One region of the Polaromonas potterensis genome, then DNA from elsewhere that is predicted to be linked to it. Evidence: predicted binding sites of a transcription regulator. Region 1 holds the regulator's gene; the other holds the start of a gene.
The links. Region 1 encodes sigma-54, which starts transcription at its own class of promoters, with help from an activator protein. Its sites were predicted from a motif close to TGGCANGNAANCTGCTTT; they were not measured.
Positions count from the first base shown of each region.

Region 2: hydA (dihydropyrimidinase) is a predicted target of sigma-54. The motif match lies at 1,893-1,910, and genes of this name have one in related genera.

Region 1 is NZ_JAWQLX010000001.1:582,315-590,000, forward strand. It holds gene R6254_RS02785 (hypothetical protein) at 1-300, opposite strand, end outside; gene argS (arginine--tRNA ligase) at 714-2,387, shown strand; gene R6254_RS02795 (SPOR domain-containing protein) at 2,402-3,085, shown strand; gene R6254_RS02800 (thiol:disulfide interchange protein DsbA/DsbL) at 3,137-3,790, shown strand; gene lptA (lipopolysaccharide transport periplasmic protein LptA) at 3,937-4,566, shown strand; gene lptB (LPS export ABC transporter ATP-binding protein) at 4,577-5,344, shown strand; gene R6254_RS02815 (RNA polymerase factor sigma-54) at 5,492-7,027, shown strand; gene R6254_RS02820 (THUMP domain-containing class I SAM-dependent RNA methyltransferase) at 7,185-7,686, shown strand, end outside.
Region 2 is NZ_JAWQLX010000001.1:18,709-26,394, reverse strand. It holds gene R6254_RS00145 (Crp/Fnr family transcriptional regulator) at 1-131, shown strand, start outside; gene R6254_RS00140 (GntR family transcriptional regulator) at 171-881, opposite strand; gene R6254_RS00135 (maleate cis-trans isomerase family protein) at 1,010-1,735, opposite strand; gene hydA (dihydropyrimidinase) at 2,036-3,469, shown strand; gene R6254_RS00125 (aspartate/glutamate racemase family protein) at 3,466-4,212, shown strand; gene R6254_RS00120 (TRAP transporter substrate-binding protein) at 4,297-5,352, shown strand; gene R6254_RS00115 (TRAP transporter small permease subunit) at 5,349-6,014, shown strand; gene R6254_RS00110 (TRAP transporter large permease) at 6,011-7,303, shown strand; gene R6254_RS00105 (amidase) at 7,314-7,686, shown strand, end outside.

The sequences.
Region 1 (7,686 bases):
AGCAGCTGGCGTGGCACCGGGTTTTGCGTCAGCCATGCATTTTTTGATGTGTGAGGTTTTGGCGGCGCCGGCGAGTTTTTTGTCGGCAGCCGATTTTTCACAGGCGGCGCTAGGGGCTGCGGGCGCTGCACCTGCGTCAGCCATGCATTTTTTCTCGAAGCTGGCCTTGGCGGCACCCGCCAGCTTTTTCTCGGCAGACTTGGCGGCGCAATCGGTATCGGCGCCCGCTGCATGGGCCACGGCCGACAGGCCCATCGACATGGCAAAGGTCATAGCGATCAGGGACAACAGTTTTTTCATGGGTGGCTCCAGGAGTAGGAAGGGTGGGGAATCAGGATTGAATTCCGGGTGGAATTCCAACACATAACGCTTCGCCGGGCAAATTCGATGACCGGGTAGGTCCCTGGCCCGGACGGCACGCGGCTAAGAGCCTGCTCCCAATCTCCATGGGGCCGCGCAGGTGTTTTTTCGGGATGGGCTGCAAGGCGCGGTGCGCCGCCAATAGCTGGCTATTGGCAAGCGCCGCAACGCCGCGGAGCGCCCGAAAAGGCACCTGCCCTTCGGGTTGGGGCGAAATCGGGCGATTTGCCCACCAAATCCCTTGCATGGGCATGAGCCCATGCTGCGTGATCTTGGCGACCAACTCATCCCGATTGCGTCCCAACGCGACCCCATCGAGATTGGGAGCAGGCTCTTAACCGTAAAATCGGCCCATGCTCTCGATTAAACAAGACCTGCTCGCGGCCCTGGCTGCGGGGCTGGAAGAACTTTCCCCAGGCGCAGGCGACAAGGCCGCGTTTGAATCCCCCAAAGTGGCGGCCCATGGCGATTTCGCCTGCACGGCCGCCATGCAGCTGGCCAAGCCGCTCAAACTCAATCCCCGCCAGTTGGCCGAGAACCTGCGCGCCCTCCTGCTGAAAGCCCCGGCTTTCGAGCGTTGGGTGGACGCCATCGAGATCGCCGGCCCCGGCTTCATCAACATCCGCCTCAAACCCGCAGCCAAGCAAGAAACCGTGCGCGAAGTGCTCAAGGCCGGACCCGGCTACGGCACCCAGGCCGCCAACGGCCAGCGCATGATTGTCGAGTTTGTGTCGGCCAACCCGACCGGGCCGTTGCATGTGGGCCATGGCCGCCAGGCCGCCCTGGGTGACGCCATCTGCAACCTGTTTGTCACCCAGGGCGCCGAGGTTTATCGCGAGTTTTATTACAACGACGCCGGTGTGCAGATCCAGACGCTGGCTGCCAGCACGCAGGCGCGCGCCAAGGGCATCAAGCCCGGCGACGCCGGCTGGCCGGAGTCGGCCTACAACGGCGACTACATCGCCGATATCGCGGCTGACTTCCTGGCCAAAAAAACCGTCAAGTCCGACGACCGCGAATACACCGCCTCGGGCGACGTGGAAGACACCGACTCGATCCGCCAGTTCGCCGTTGCCTACCTGCGCCACGAGCAGGATTTGGACCTCAAAGCCTTCTCGGTCAAGTTCAACAACTACTACCTGGAGTCCAGCCTGTACAGCTCGGGCCGGGTCGAGTCCACGGTGGCCAAACTCAAGAACGCCGGCAAGACCTACGAGCAGGACGGCGCTTTGTGGCTCAAGTCCACCGACTACGGTGACGACAAAGACCGTGTGATGAAAAAGAGCGACGGCAGCTACACCTATTTTGTGCCTGACGTGGCTTACCACCTGGCCAAATGGGAGCGCGGCTACAGCAAGGCCATCAACATCCAGGGCATGGACCACCACGGCACGATTGCCCGGGTGCGCGCCGGTCTGCAGGCGGCCAATGAGGGTGTGCCTCAGGGCTACCCCGACTACGTCTTGCACACCATGGTGCGGGTCGTGCGCAATGGCGAAGAGGTCAAGATATCCAAACGCGCCGGCAGTTATGTGACCTTGCGCGACCTGATCGAGTGGACCAGCAAGGACGCCGTGCGTTTCTTTTTGCTCAGCCGCAAGCCCGACACCGAATACATCTTCGACATCGACCTGGCGCTGGCGAAAAACAACGAAAACCCGGTGTATTACGTGCAATACGCCCATGCCCGCATCTGCTCGGTGCTGACCGCCTGGGGCGGCGACGAGGCCGAACTCAAGTCGGTGGACCTGTCAGCGCTGGACAGCCCGCAGGCCCAGGCCTTGATGCTGCTGATCGCCAAATACCCCGACATGCTGAGCAACGCCGCCAGCGGTTTTGCGCCGCACGACGTGGCGTTTTACCTGCGCGAACTGGCCGCCTGTTACCACAGCTATTACGATGCCGAGCGCATCCTGGTTGATGACGCCGTGGTCAAACTCGCGCGCCTGGCCCTGGTCGCGGCGACGGCGCAGGTGTTGCACAATGGCCTCGCCGTGCTGGGTGTTGATGCCCCGCGCAAAATGTAAGGAATGATGAGACCATGGCGCGTACCCCCTCCCACCGGCCCAGCCGGCCAGGCATGAACCCACAACGCGGCGGCACCTTTCTGGGCCTGATCATTGGCGCGCTGATTGGCTTGGCCGCGGCGCTGGCCGTGGCCGTTTACATCACCAAGGTGCCCGTGCCTTTCATGAACAAGGGCCAGTCGCGCAACCCCGACCATGACGCGGCCGAGGCCAAAAAGAACCAGAACTGGAACCCGAACGCACCGTTGTACGGCAAAAATCCGGCCAAACCGGCGTCCGCGCCAGCGGCGGCCACTGCGTCCGGCGGCCCGGTGACCGATGTCACGCCGCAAGCGCCTGTGACCGCGCAGAAACCCGTGGCCGACCCGACCGTCAAGCCCGCGAAACCGCCATCGGCCGACCCCATCGGTGACCTGGCCAAAGCCAAGCTGGCGACGCCGGCCACTGCGTCCGGCCCGGACCCTTTCAATTATTTTGTGCAGGTCGGGGCTTTCCGCACGCCTGAAGACGCCGAGCAGCAGCGCGCCAAAATCTCGCTGATGGGCCTGGAAGCCAAGGTCACCGAGCGCGAACAGTCGGGCCGCACCGTGTTTCGCGTGCGCCTCGGGCCGTTTGATAAAAAAGAGGATGCCGACAAAGCCAAGGAGCGCCTGGATGGCAGCGGCATCGAAACTGCCCTGGTCCGGGTTCAGCGCTGAACTTTCTGAGGCCAGGGTGTCCAACCTGTCGCACTAATGGAGAAATGCTTGATGCAAAGACGTGAATTTTCGATATCCGCCGCTTCCGTGGCTGCCGCCGCTTCCCTGGGCGCTTTGACAACCTCGGCCCAGGCCCAGGGCCAAGCGCCCCAGGAAGGCCGCGATTACCTGCTGCTCGACAAACGCGCACCGGTCGACGCGCCGGCCGGCAAGGTCGAGGTGGTGGAGTTTTTCTGGTACAGCTGCCCGCACTGCAACCAGTTTGAGCCGGCGTTTGACGCCTGGAGCAAAAAAGCGCCCCAAGACGTGGCGGTGCGGCGTGTGCCGGTGTCCTTCCGCGCCGACTTCGAGCCGCAGCAGCGTCTTTACTATGTGCTGGAAGCCATGAACAAGGTCGACGAACTCCACAAAAAGGTGTTTTTCGCGATTCATAACGAAAAGCAGATGCTGAACACCCCCGAGCTGGTGGCCGCCTGGGCCGAGAAGCAAGGCATCAACAAGGCCAAGTTTGTGGAAATGTACAACTCCTTTGGCATCGCCACCAAGGCTCGCAAGGCCACGCAGTTGCAAGACGCCTACAAGGTGGACGGCGTGCCAGCCCTGGGCGTGGCCGGGCGTTTCTATACTTCAGGCGAACTGGCAAAAACCATGGATCGCGCGCTGCTGGTGACGGACTACCTGATTACCCAGGCCCGAAAAGCTTAATCCCCAAGCGGCCAGCTGGATGCCGCCGCCGGGTATTTCGCCTCACCCGCCCTGATCCGGCGGGTTTTTTATGCACCTTGCCAATTCCGGGGAGTGCCATGGCTACAATGAAGCAACACCACCAAAGCAGCAAGATTCGTGCCTTTATGAACTACCCCGCCTGTGTACTGATGCTGGCCGCCACCCTGGCGGTCTTTCCGGTTGCGGCTGAAAAGGCCGATCGCGACCAGCCCATGAACGCCGAGGCCGACGCCCTGCGTCATGACGACCTCAATCAAACCAGTGTGTTCACCGGCAACGTGGTGATCACCAAGGGCACCATCATCATCCGGGGTGCGCAGGTCGATGTGATCCAGGACGCCGAGGGTTACCAGCGCGCCATCGTGGTCGCGGCGCCCGGCAAGCTGGCGTTTTATCGCAAGAAGCGCGACCTGGTCGACGAATACATTGAAGGTGAAGGCGAACGTATCGAATACGACAGCCGCGCCGACACCGTCAAGTTCATCCGCCAGGCCGTGTTGCGTCGCTACATAGGCGCGACCCTGGCTGACGAAACCCACGGCAACCTGATTGTTTACGACAACCCGACCGACGTGTTCACCGTCGACAGCGGCGAGAAAGCCCGCACGGCCAGCAACCCCTCGGGCCGGATTCGCGCCCTGCTGGCGCCGCGCAACCAGGCCCCCGCAGCGGGCGCCCCCGGCGCCCCGGCGGCGCCCTCCGGGTCGGCGCCTGTTCTGCGGCCCAGTACCACGCTGGGCAATGACAAAAAATAACACCGACGCCATGAATGTGTCTCCGGAAACCGCGCCCATCAGCCGCCTGGTGGCCACCGGCCTGCAAAAGTCCTACGGCAGCCGCAAGGTGGTGCGGGATGTTTCGCTGACGGTGCAAAAAGGCGAAGTTGTGGGTCTGTTAGGCCCCAACGGCGCCGGCAAAACAACGTCGTTTTACATGATCGTGGGGCTGGTGCGCGCCGACGCCGGCGAGATCACCATCGACGGCGAGTCCATCGAACACATGCCCATCCACAAGCGTTCGCGCCTGGGCCTGAGTTATCTGCCGCAGGAAGCCTCGATTTTCCGAAAACTCACGGTCGAGCAGAATGTGCGCGCCGTGCTGGAGCTGCAGGCCGACGAAGCCGGCAAGCCGCTGAGCGCCAAGGCCATCAACGAACGCCTGGACGCCTTGCTGCAGGATTTGCGCGTCGACCACCTGCGTGATTCACCCGCGCCTGCCCTGTCGGGCGGCGAGCGGCGCCGTGTCGAGATCGCCCGGGCGCTGGCCACGCAGCCGCGTTTTATCTTGCTGGACGAACCTTTTGCCGGTATCGATCCGATTGCCGTGATCGAGATCCAGCGCATCATCGGTTTCCTGAAGTCCCGCGGCATCGGCGTGTTGATCACCGACCACAACGTGCGTGAAACCCTGGGCATTTGCGACCATGCCTGCATCATCAGTGATGGCCACGTGCTGGCCACGGGCACCCCTTCTGAAATTGTGAACAATGCCGATGTGCGCCGGGTTTACCTGGGCGAACATTTCAAGATGTGATCACTTTGGCTCCCCCCCTTTGTCGCTCACTGCGTGTAGCTCCCTCCCCCCTGCAGGGGGCGGCGCCTGCGCCCCGGCAAAGCCGGTTGCGCGGCCCCCGCTTGGTTCATACATCCCAACCCGCTTTGTCGCGCACTTAGGGATGTCGTGAAACAAGGCCTGTCCCTACGCGTTTCGCAGCATCTGGCGCTGACGCCCCAGTTGCAGCAATCGATTCGCCTGCTGCAACTGTCTACCCTGGAGCTGAGCCAGGAAGTCGAGCAGATGCTCGACGAAAATCCTTTTCTTGAAGTCTCCGAAGAAGCCGCGCCGCGCGAAGACTTTGGCCTGGTCCAGGCCGACACGCCGGTCAGCCAGGAAACCCGTGAGTTTGAATCTGCTACGGATTCCATAGCTGTCAGCGCAGATGGCGCGGGGGCTACAAGCCAAAATGAGGCTGAACCCAGCAGCGAGGCCAAACTTGAGGAAAGCTGGGACGGCGACGGCAGTGTCGACACCGCGCCCGACGACAACGAGTGGGGCGGCGACGCCGCGCCGCGCAAAAACAACAACGACGACAGCGAGGTCGATGCCGCCGATCTGGCGCGCAGCCATGAATCGCTGCAAGACCATTTACACCGCCAGGCGCTGTCCCTGCGCCTGATGCCCGAAGGCCGGGCGGCGCTGCATTTTCTTATCGAATCGCTCAACGACGACGGGTACCTGGAAGACAGCCTGGCCGAGTTGGCCGCGGGTCTGGCCGGGGACGACCTGGAACAAGTCGAAGCGATGGTGCACGAGTTCACCGTGGCCCTGAAGCTGTTGCAACACATGGAGCCGGCCGGCGTGGGCGCGCGCAACCTGGCCGAGTGCCTGGGCCTGCAACTGCTGGAGTGCAAAAACTCCGACGAAACCCGCGCCGCCATCGCCATGTGCCAGCAACCCATGGAGTTGCTGGCTCGACGCGACGTCAAGCGTCTGTCGCAGCTGTGCGGTTTTCCCGACACCGTGATCAAGGCCGCGATTGCACTGATAGGCCGGCTGGACCCCAAGCCGGGCCGGCGTTTTGTCAACGTCGAGCGCAACCTCATCGTGCCCGATGTGATCGTGGTCAAGTCCGGCCGCGGCTTCAAGGTTTCGCTCAACAGCGACGTGATGCCGCGCCTGCGGGTGCACGACATTTATGCCAATGCGCTCAAGCAGAACCGGGGCCAGAACGGCCAGGCCCTGCAGCAGCGCCTGCAGGAGGCGCGCTGGTTCATCAAAAACATCCAGCAGCGTTTTGACACCATCCTGCGGGTCAGCAGCGCGATTGTCGAGCGGCAGAAAAACTTCTTCACCCATGGCGAACTCGCCATGCGTCCGCTGGTGTTGCGCGAAATCGCCGACGAGTTGGGCCTGCACGAGTCCACCATCTCGCGCGTGACCACGGCCAAATACATGAACACGCCGTTTGGCACCTTCGAGCTGAAGTATTTTTTTGGTTCGGCGCTGGGCACGGAAACCGGCGGCAATGCCTCCAGCACGGCGGTGCGGGCGCTGATCAAGCAGTTTGTCGCCTCAGAGAGCCTGACCAAACCGCTCAGCGACAACCAGATTTCCGAAATGCTCAAGGAGCAGGGCATCGAATGCGCACGCCGCACCGTGGCCAAGTACCGCGAGGCTTTGCGCATCGCACCGGCGAACCTGCGAAAATCCCTATAACGGGGGATTTCTATAAATCCGGTTCTCGGGCGCTTGGCCGCGTTGCGCGGTGCTCGGAATCCTCATGCACCGAAGTGCATTCCGGTGTCCTGCGCGCCGCACGCCTTGCCCTGCATCCCGATAACCGAATTTCTAGAAATCCCTAGAGGCCCCACATATGAACCAACTTCAACTATTTTTACCTTGCGCCGCAGGTGTCGAGGAACTGCTGGCCGCCGAGGTCAAACGTATCACCGGCACCCAGGGCAAGGCCTGGCGCGCCGGCGTGCAGGTGGCCGGCTCCTGGCGCGACGCGCTGCAGCTCAACCTGCACAGCCGTCTGAGCCAGCGTGTGCTGATCGAGCTGCAGCACAACCAGTACCGCAGCGAACAAGACCTCTACAACGCCGCCGCCGCCGTGGCCTGGGAAATCTGGTTCACGCCCAAACAGACCTTCAAGATCGAGGTCACGGCGCAACACAGCCCGTTGACCAGCCTGAACTTTGCCGCGCTCAAGATCAAGGACGCCATCGCCGACCGCTTCCGCGACAAATACGATGTGCGCCCCGATGTCGACACCCGCTGGCCCGATGTGCGTGTGTACGTGCACCTGACCATAGACACCGTGACCCTCTACATCGACACCTCGGGCGAGCCGCTGTTCAAACGCGGCTGGCGCG
Region 2 (7,686 bases), 560 kb from region 1:
CCGCGATCGGACAACTGATACGCCGCCACCCCGGCGTGGGCGCCAAGCTGGTGGTGAAGATCACCCAGCTGCTGGCCCAGCGCCTGCGCAACACCAGCAACCAGCTGGTCAGGTTGCTGCAACAGCCCTGAAGCGCCGCGCGCCGTCCTGGCCGCGCTGCGTGTTCGGCCTCAGGACCCGAACACGGCTTCCAGGTCCACCTCTTCGGTCGAGCTGTCGAGCTTGAGGCTGCTTTCGATGTGGTTCAGATGTTCCAGGATCAACTGTTCGGCGCGTGCGCTGTCGCGTTTTGCAATCGCATCAATGATGTTGCAGTGCTCGTCCGCGCGGCAGCTGGAAGCGGTGGGTGCGTCGTACAGAATGATGATCAGGCAGGTCAGCGTCGACAACTCGCGGATGCTGCGTGCCAGGGCCGCGTTGCCGGCCAGCACGCCCAGCAACTGGTGAAACTCGCCGGAAAGACGCACCACCGCACGTTTGTCATCGCGCCGCCGAGCGTCCAGTTCGAGCTCCTGGTGTTGACGCAGGCGTGCGACTTTTTCGGAGGTCAAGGTGTGGATCAGGCGGCGCAGCAGCGCCGGCTCGATCAGCCGGCGCGCCTCAAACACATCGATGGCTTGTTCGGGCGAGGGTTTGGCGACAAAGGCGCCGCGCTGCGGGTACAGGTCGACGATCTGCTCATGCGCCAGGCGTGCCAACACTTCGCGTACCCGTGCCCGGCTCACGCCGAAGATTGTGGCCAGGCGGTCTTCGCCGAGCTTGGTGCCCGGGTGCAGCCGGTGTTCGACGATGGCGCCGTAAATGCGTTCGTAGATGTCGTCGTTCGCTGTTTCACGTTCAAGACGAACCTCAGGGGGAGTTTTTCGCGCGCTGCGGGTCATGGTGGACGGGTGAAGGTGGGGCGATGGGTCGACACAAGCCGGCACAACTGCCAGAGGTTCGGCACGCGTGTCCCTGGCCACGCGGGGCAGCGCCATCTTACCAAGGGGTTTATTGGGCATGGCGTGTTTCAGCGCCAGCCGTACAACTGGCCCCAGCCGCGAACCGCTGCCGGATCCACCCCGGCGGCGCGCAACATGCCCCACACCGTGGTGCTCACGGTATCCAGCAGCGGGATGCCCAGGTCGGCCTCCACGGCCTCGCTCAGTCCCGCCGCGTGCAGGTTGGTGCAGAACGTGGTGATGGCCTGCGGGCGCGCTGTGGCGACCTCGCTCATCAGGGTGCGCAAGGTGTCAGGCGGGACCAGCGCAAAGTCATGGTTGACGCAGATGCCCAGGTGGCGCTCGGCCACGATCTCAATGCCCAGGGTGCGGTAGTTGTCGACGATGCGCTGCTGCACGTCCGTGGTGTAAGGCGTGACCAGGGCCAGCCGGGTGATGCCGCGCAGCGCCAGCAACTCGTTGAGCGCCAGCACGGCCGTGGTGGCCGGGATGCCGGTGCGTTCACGGATACGTTCACACAGGCGCTGGTCGGCCTCGAAGCCCAGCCAGCCGGAGGAGGTTCCGCTCCAGCCAATCACGTCGACCTTGGCATCGGCCAGCAGGTCGGCGGCCGCCAGGATTTTGCTGTCGTCAAACTGCCCCAGGGCCTGGGCCTGCAGGGAAATCTCCGTCACCTTGAACCGCGAGAAGTGCGCGCTCACGCCGGGCAGGCCGGCGGCGATGGCGCTGGTCAGCGGCTCCAGGGCGGTATTGGAAGAAGGTGTCAACACACCCAGGCGGACGGGCTGGATCATGGCGGGCTCCTGATAGAGGGTGGCTCACAAGAATAAGGCATGGACGCACTTTTCGGCGCGGACTTTTAAATATTTGTCGGCATAAGTGTAAACACTATTGTTGACATTTTGTCGCTGGCAGATATTAAGCACCACACCGGAGGCTGGCGTCACACGCAGGCCCGGAATTTGCAAAGAGCTTCCTATTCTTGAGATGACTATGACGACGCACCAAAACAAAATCGTAAATGAATTGTTGACAACAATGTTTGCACTAAAGATGACACTGATTCGCCAAGATGGTGCGCACGAGGCCGCTGTATGAGCCCGGCAGTATTTGATCTTGTCATCAGAAATGCACGTGTTGCCACCGCCAGCGACAGCTACGACGCCGACATCGGTGTGACCGACGGGCGAATTGTCCAACTGGGGACGGCGCTGGGCCGCGGTGCAAGGGAAATCGACGCCGCCGGCCGCGTGGTCACGCCCGGCGGTGTGGACGCCCATTGCCACCTGGACCAGCCCATGCCGCCGCCCCTACGCATGGCCGATGATTTTGACACCGGCACACGTGCGGCGGCTTGCGGCGGCACCACCACCGTGATCCCGTTCGCCGCACAAGAGAAGGGCCAGTCGCTGCGCGCCGCGGTGGCCGACTACCACCAGCGGGCCCAGGGCCGCGCGCATGTCGACTACGCCTTTCACCTGATCGTCAGTGACCCGACGCCGGAAGTCCTGAACGTGGAGCTGCCGGCGCTGATCGCCGAGGGTTACACCTCGTTCAAGATTTACATGACCTACGACGACTTGAAACTGGATGACGGCCAGATTCTCGACGTGCTGGATGTGGCGCGCCAGCATGGTGCCATGGCCATGGTGCATGCGGAAAATGCCGATTGCATCGAATGGTTGACCAAACGGCTGGAAGCCGCAGGCCGCACCGCGCCGCGTTATCACGCCCATGCGCGGCCCATGCTGGTGGAGCGGGAAGCGACACACCGTGTCATCGCCTTGTCGCAACTGGTGGATGTGCCCATCCTGATCGTGCATGTTTCCGGCCGTGAAGCGGTGGAGCAGATCCGCCAGGCGCGTGGCATGGGGCTGCAGGTGTTTGCCGAAACCTGCCCGCAATACCTGTTCCTGACCGCCGAGGATTTGGGGCTGGACGACAGCTACCACGGTGCACGTTGTATTTGCAGCCCACCGCCGCGCGACAAGGCCAACCAGGAGGTGATCTGGAATGGCCTCAATGACGGCTTGTTCACCTTGTTCTCCTCCGACCACGCCCCGTTCAACTACGACGGCACCGAGGGCAAGCAACCCGGTGGCGAAGAGGTCTCCTTCCGCCATATTCCAAACGGCCTGGCCGGCATTGAGACACGGATGGCGCTGCTGTATTCGGAAGGGGTGCTGGGTGGGCGCATCACGCTCGAAAAATTCGTGGAGCTGACCGCGACCAACCCGGCCAAAGCCTACGGCCTGCATCCGCGCAAGGGCAGCATCTCCATCGGGGCCGATGCCGACCTGGTGATCTGGGACGAACGCGAGTTTGTCTTGCACAACACGCAGCTGCACCATGCGGTGGACCACACGCCCTACGAAGGCATGCGCTTGAAGGCCTGGCCCGGCCTCACCTTGTCACGCGGCGAGGTGGTCTGGGACGGCCGCGAATTCCTCGGCCGCGCCGGGCGAGGTCTGTTCCTGGCCTGTGGTGCTCCCTCGCTGCTGCCGCGTCGATCCGAAAGGCCAGCATGAAACTCTTGCTCATCAATCCGAATATCTCGGACAGCGTGTCCGAATTAATCCGCAGCGAAGCGCAACGCAGCGCCTCGGCTGGCACGGAGATCGAAGTGTTGACAGCCCCTTTTGGTGTGGCTTATATCGAAACACGTTTCGAGGCCTTGATAGGCGCTTACGCGGCGGCCCAACTGGCCGCGGAACACCATCAGCGTTTTGACGCGGTAGTGGTGGCGGCCTTTGGCGACCCCGGGCTCACCGGCCTGCGCGAAGCCTTGCCGCTGCCGGTGACCGGGCTGACCGAGGCCGCGCTGGCCAGTGCCTGCCTGCTGGGCAACCGCATTTCCATCATCGCGATTTCGCAACGCATCCAGGCCTGGTACCGCGAGGTGGTCGAGTCTTATGGCCTGGGCTCGCGCCTGGCCAGCATTCGTGCGCTGGACCGGCCCCTGGCCAGCATCGGCCAGGTGCAGGACGAGCACGCCCAGGCCTTGAAGGCGCTGGCCGAACGTGCGGTCGACGAAGACGGTGCCGACGTCATCGTGCTGGCCGGCGCGCCGCTGGCTGGCCTGGCGCGTTCGCTCCGGGGCCAGTTGCCGGTGCCCGTGGTGGACGGCGTCTCCAGCGCCGTGCGCCATGCCGAGACCCTGGCCGCGCTGCAGCCGGGCATGGCGCTGCGCGGCAGTTTTGCCCCGCCACCAATCAAGCCGAATCGCGGTTTGCCGCCCGCCATCGCTCGGCTGCTGGACCGCAGCGCTTAAACCTGATGCGTCCCGTCAACGCCACGAACTTATTCCCGCCGCCCTTTCCATCCACCTGCACTTTTCAATCGACTGGAGTTTGTCATGTCATACCCTCCCTGCTTCAAGACTTTTGCCGTCGTGGCCGGCCTTGCCGCGACCCTGGCCTTGCCCGCTTATGCCCAGGACAGACTCAAGTTCAAGGCCATCGGCCAGCCGCTGGCCACCGGCCTGATCCAGAAGAACAAGGAGCAACCCTTCTTCGAGAACTTCGCGGCGCGCACCGGGCTGCCGATCGACGTGGACTACAAGCCGATCGACACGCTGGGCATCAAGGACACCGAGCAGTTGCGGGTGATGAAGACCGGCCTGTTCGACCTGGTGTCGCTGCGGGTTTCGCAGAACTCGCGCGACGAGCCGACGCTGCTGGGTCTCGATTTGGTGGGCGCCAGCCCCGACTACGCCACCAGCCGCAAGGTGGGCAAGGCTTATTTCCAGACCGTCGACGAGCGGCTGCAAAAGCAGTTCGGCGTCAAGCTGCTGGGCGTTTGGCCCTTCGGCCCGCAAATTCTCATGTGCTCCAAGCCCATCGAAAAACTGGCCGATGTGAAAGGACTGAAGGTCCGGGTCTATGACCAGAACCTGGCCAAGTTCATTGAAATGCTGGGTGGCACGCCCGTGCCGCTGTCCTTCCCGGAAACCCACCAGTCCTTGTCGCTGGGTGTGGTCGACTGCGCCATCACCGGCCCGAGTTCGGCCAACTCGGCCGGCTGGCCCGAAGTGACGACGCACCAGCTGGCCATCGGCTTCCAGATGGCGCTGAATGGCTACGCCATCACGCTCAAGGCCTGGAAGCAGCTCAAGCCAGACCAGCAGGTCAAGCTGCAGGCCGCCTTTGACACCCTGGGCGACGATATCTGGACGTATTCGGAAGAACTGTTCCAGGATGCGCTGAACTGCAATGCCGGCAAGGACCCCTGCACCACCGGCAAGAAGTTCAAGCTGAAAAGTGTGGCGGTCTCTCAGAGCGATCGCGACCTGATCCGCGGTGCAGTCGGCAAGGTTTCGCTGCCGCTCTGGGCTGAGGTGTGCGACAAGACCAACCCGACCTGCTCGCAGAAATGGAAGGCCACCGTCGGCCCGATTGTGGGGATCAAATGAGCCCGGCCGCGCCTTTTGATCCGTCCGTGCCGCTAACGCCGGCGGCAGCCGGGGCGGCGCCCGCGAGCGCGGCGACCTCGCTGAAAGATCGCATCGAAACCGTGCTGGCCATGGTGTTTGGCGGCATCTTCATCGCGTTTGCCTTTGTTGTCTCCACCGAGACCATCTGTCGCAAGCTGTTCAACTTCTCGCTGCAAGGGGCGGATGAGCTGGGCGGCTATGCGCTGGCGGTGGGCTCGACCATCGCCTTCAGCCTGGCGCTGATGGGCCGCTGCCACATCCGCGTTGACGTCTTCCACGAGCGCTTTTCGCGGCGCTGGCAGGCGCTGCTGAACTGGCTGTCCATTGCCTCGCTGGCCTTGTTCGGCCTGTTCATCGTCTACGTGGCCTTCAAGGTGCTGGCCGACACGCTGTCCTACGGCAGCACGGCGCAAACGCCCTGGGCGACCCCGCTGATCTGGCCGCAGTCGGTCTGGTACGTGGGCCTGGTCACCTTTGCGCTGGTTGCCAGCGGCTACGCGATTCGCGCCAGCCGCCTGCTGCTGGGCGGGCAGATCGACAGCCTGCTAAAGGACTTCGGCCCCAAGAGCGCCAAGGAAGAGTTGAAAGAAGAACTGGACGATTTAACGCAGCGCCAGGCCACACCGGGAGCACCCTCATGAACGTGATGATCATTTCCCTCGCCTTTATGGCCATGCTGGCCTTGATGCTGGTCGGCCTGCCCATCGCCGTGTCCATGGCACTGGTGGGTATCGTGGGCGGCATGGCCGCCTATGGCATCCCTTTCATGGACACCATCGCGCCGGTGGTCTGGGGCGTGCAGAACGAGAACCTCCTGACCTGCATTCCGCTGTTCATCCTGCTGGGCGAGTTGCTGCTGCGCTCGGGCATTGCCGACCGCATGTACATCGCGCTGTCGGCCTGGCTGGGCCGGTTGCCGGGCGGGTTGCTGCACACCAACATCGGCAGCTGCGCGCTGTTTGCAGCGACCTCGGGCTCCTCGGTGGCCACCGCCGCCACCGTGGGCACGGTGGCCCTGCCGTCGCTGCAAAAGCGCGGCTACCCCATGCGCGCTTCACTCGGCTCGCTGGCGGCCGGCGGCACCCTGGGCATCCTGATCCCGCCCAGCGTCAACATGATCGTCTACGGCTCCTTGACCAACACCTCCATCGGCAAGCTGTTCATCGCCGGTATCATCCCCGGCATTCTGCTGACGCTGTGTTTCATGGCGTGGATCGCCCTGTCGTCGGTGTTCAGCGGAAAGGTCATGCGCGAGGAAAAAGTGCCGCTGGCCGAGCGCATCCGTGTGTTGCGCTACCTGGTGCCGCCGGCCGTGGTCTTCGGCATCGTCATGGGCAGCCTGTACTTCGGCATCGCCACCACCACCGAAAGCGCCGCGCTGGGCGTGCTCGCCGCGCTGTTTTTCGTCTGGCAGTCGGGCAAGCTGAACATGGAATTGCTGCGCACCTGCTTTATCTCTTCGGCGCGGGTCAGCGGCATGATTCTGCTGATCATGGTGGCGGCCTTCATCCTGAACCTGACCATCAGCCTGACCGGCGTGGCGGAAAGCATGACCAAATGGGTGGCCGGGCTGGGTCTGTCGGCCACCGGGCTGATCCTGGCGCTGATCGTGTTTTACCTGATCCTGGGCATGTTCATGGATGTGTTGTCGATGCAGGTGGCGACCATCCCGATCACCTTCCCCATCGCCACGGCGCTGGGCGTGGACCCGATCTGGTTTGGCATTTTCATCGTGCTGATGTGTGAACTGGGGCTGATCACGCCACCTGTGGGCATGAACCTGTTCGTGGTGCATGGCATCCGGCCCGACAAGGGCGGCATTGAAGACGCGATCTGGGGCGCGCTGCCTTATGCCGCCATCATGATTTTGTTCACCTTGTTGATCATGCTGGTGCCGCAAATCGTGACCTGGCTGCCGGGTCACATGTGAGGTCCATGCCATGACGGAATCTACTGAACTCTGGCGCCTGTCGGCCGTGGAACTGCAGCGCCGCTATCGCGAGTGCTCGCTGACACCCCTGACGGTGGCGCAGGCCTGCCTGGCGCGGCTGGAGGCCGTGAACCCGCAACTGAACGCGGTGGTGGCGCGGCGCGACGCCTGTTTCCTGGCGGAAGCCCAGGCCGCCACGGCTCGGTATGCCAGCGGCCAGCCTCTATCGGCGCTCGACGGCATCCCGCTGACGGTCAAGGACAGCCTGTTCACCGCCGACCTGCCCACGACCTGGGGCACGCCGGGCTTGCGGTCTTACCAGAGTCAGCACGACGAGTTGGCGGTGGCGCGTGCGCGTGCGGCCGGGGCCCTCATCATCGGCA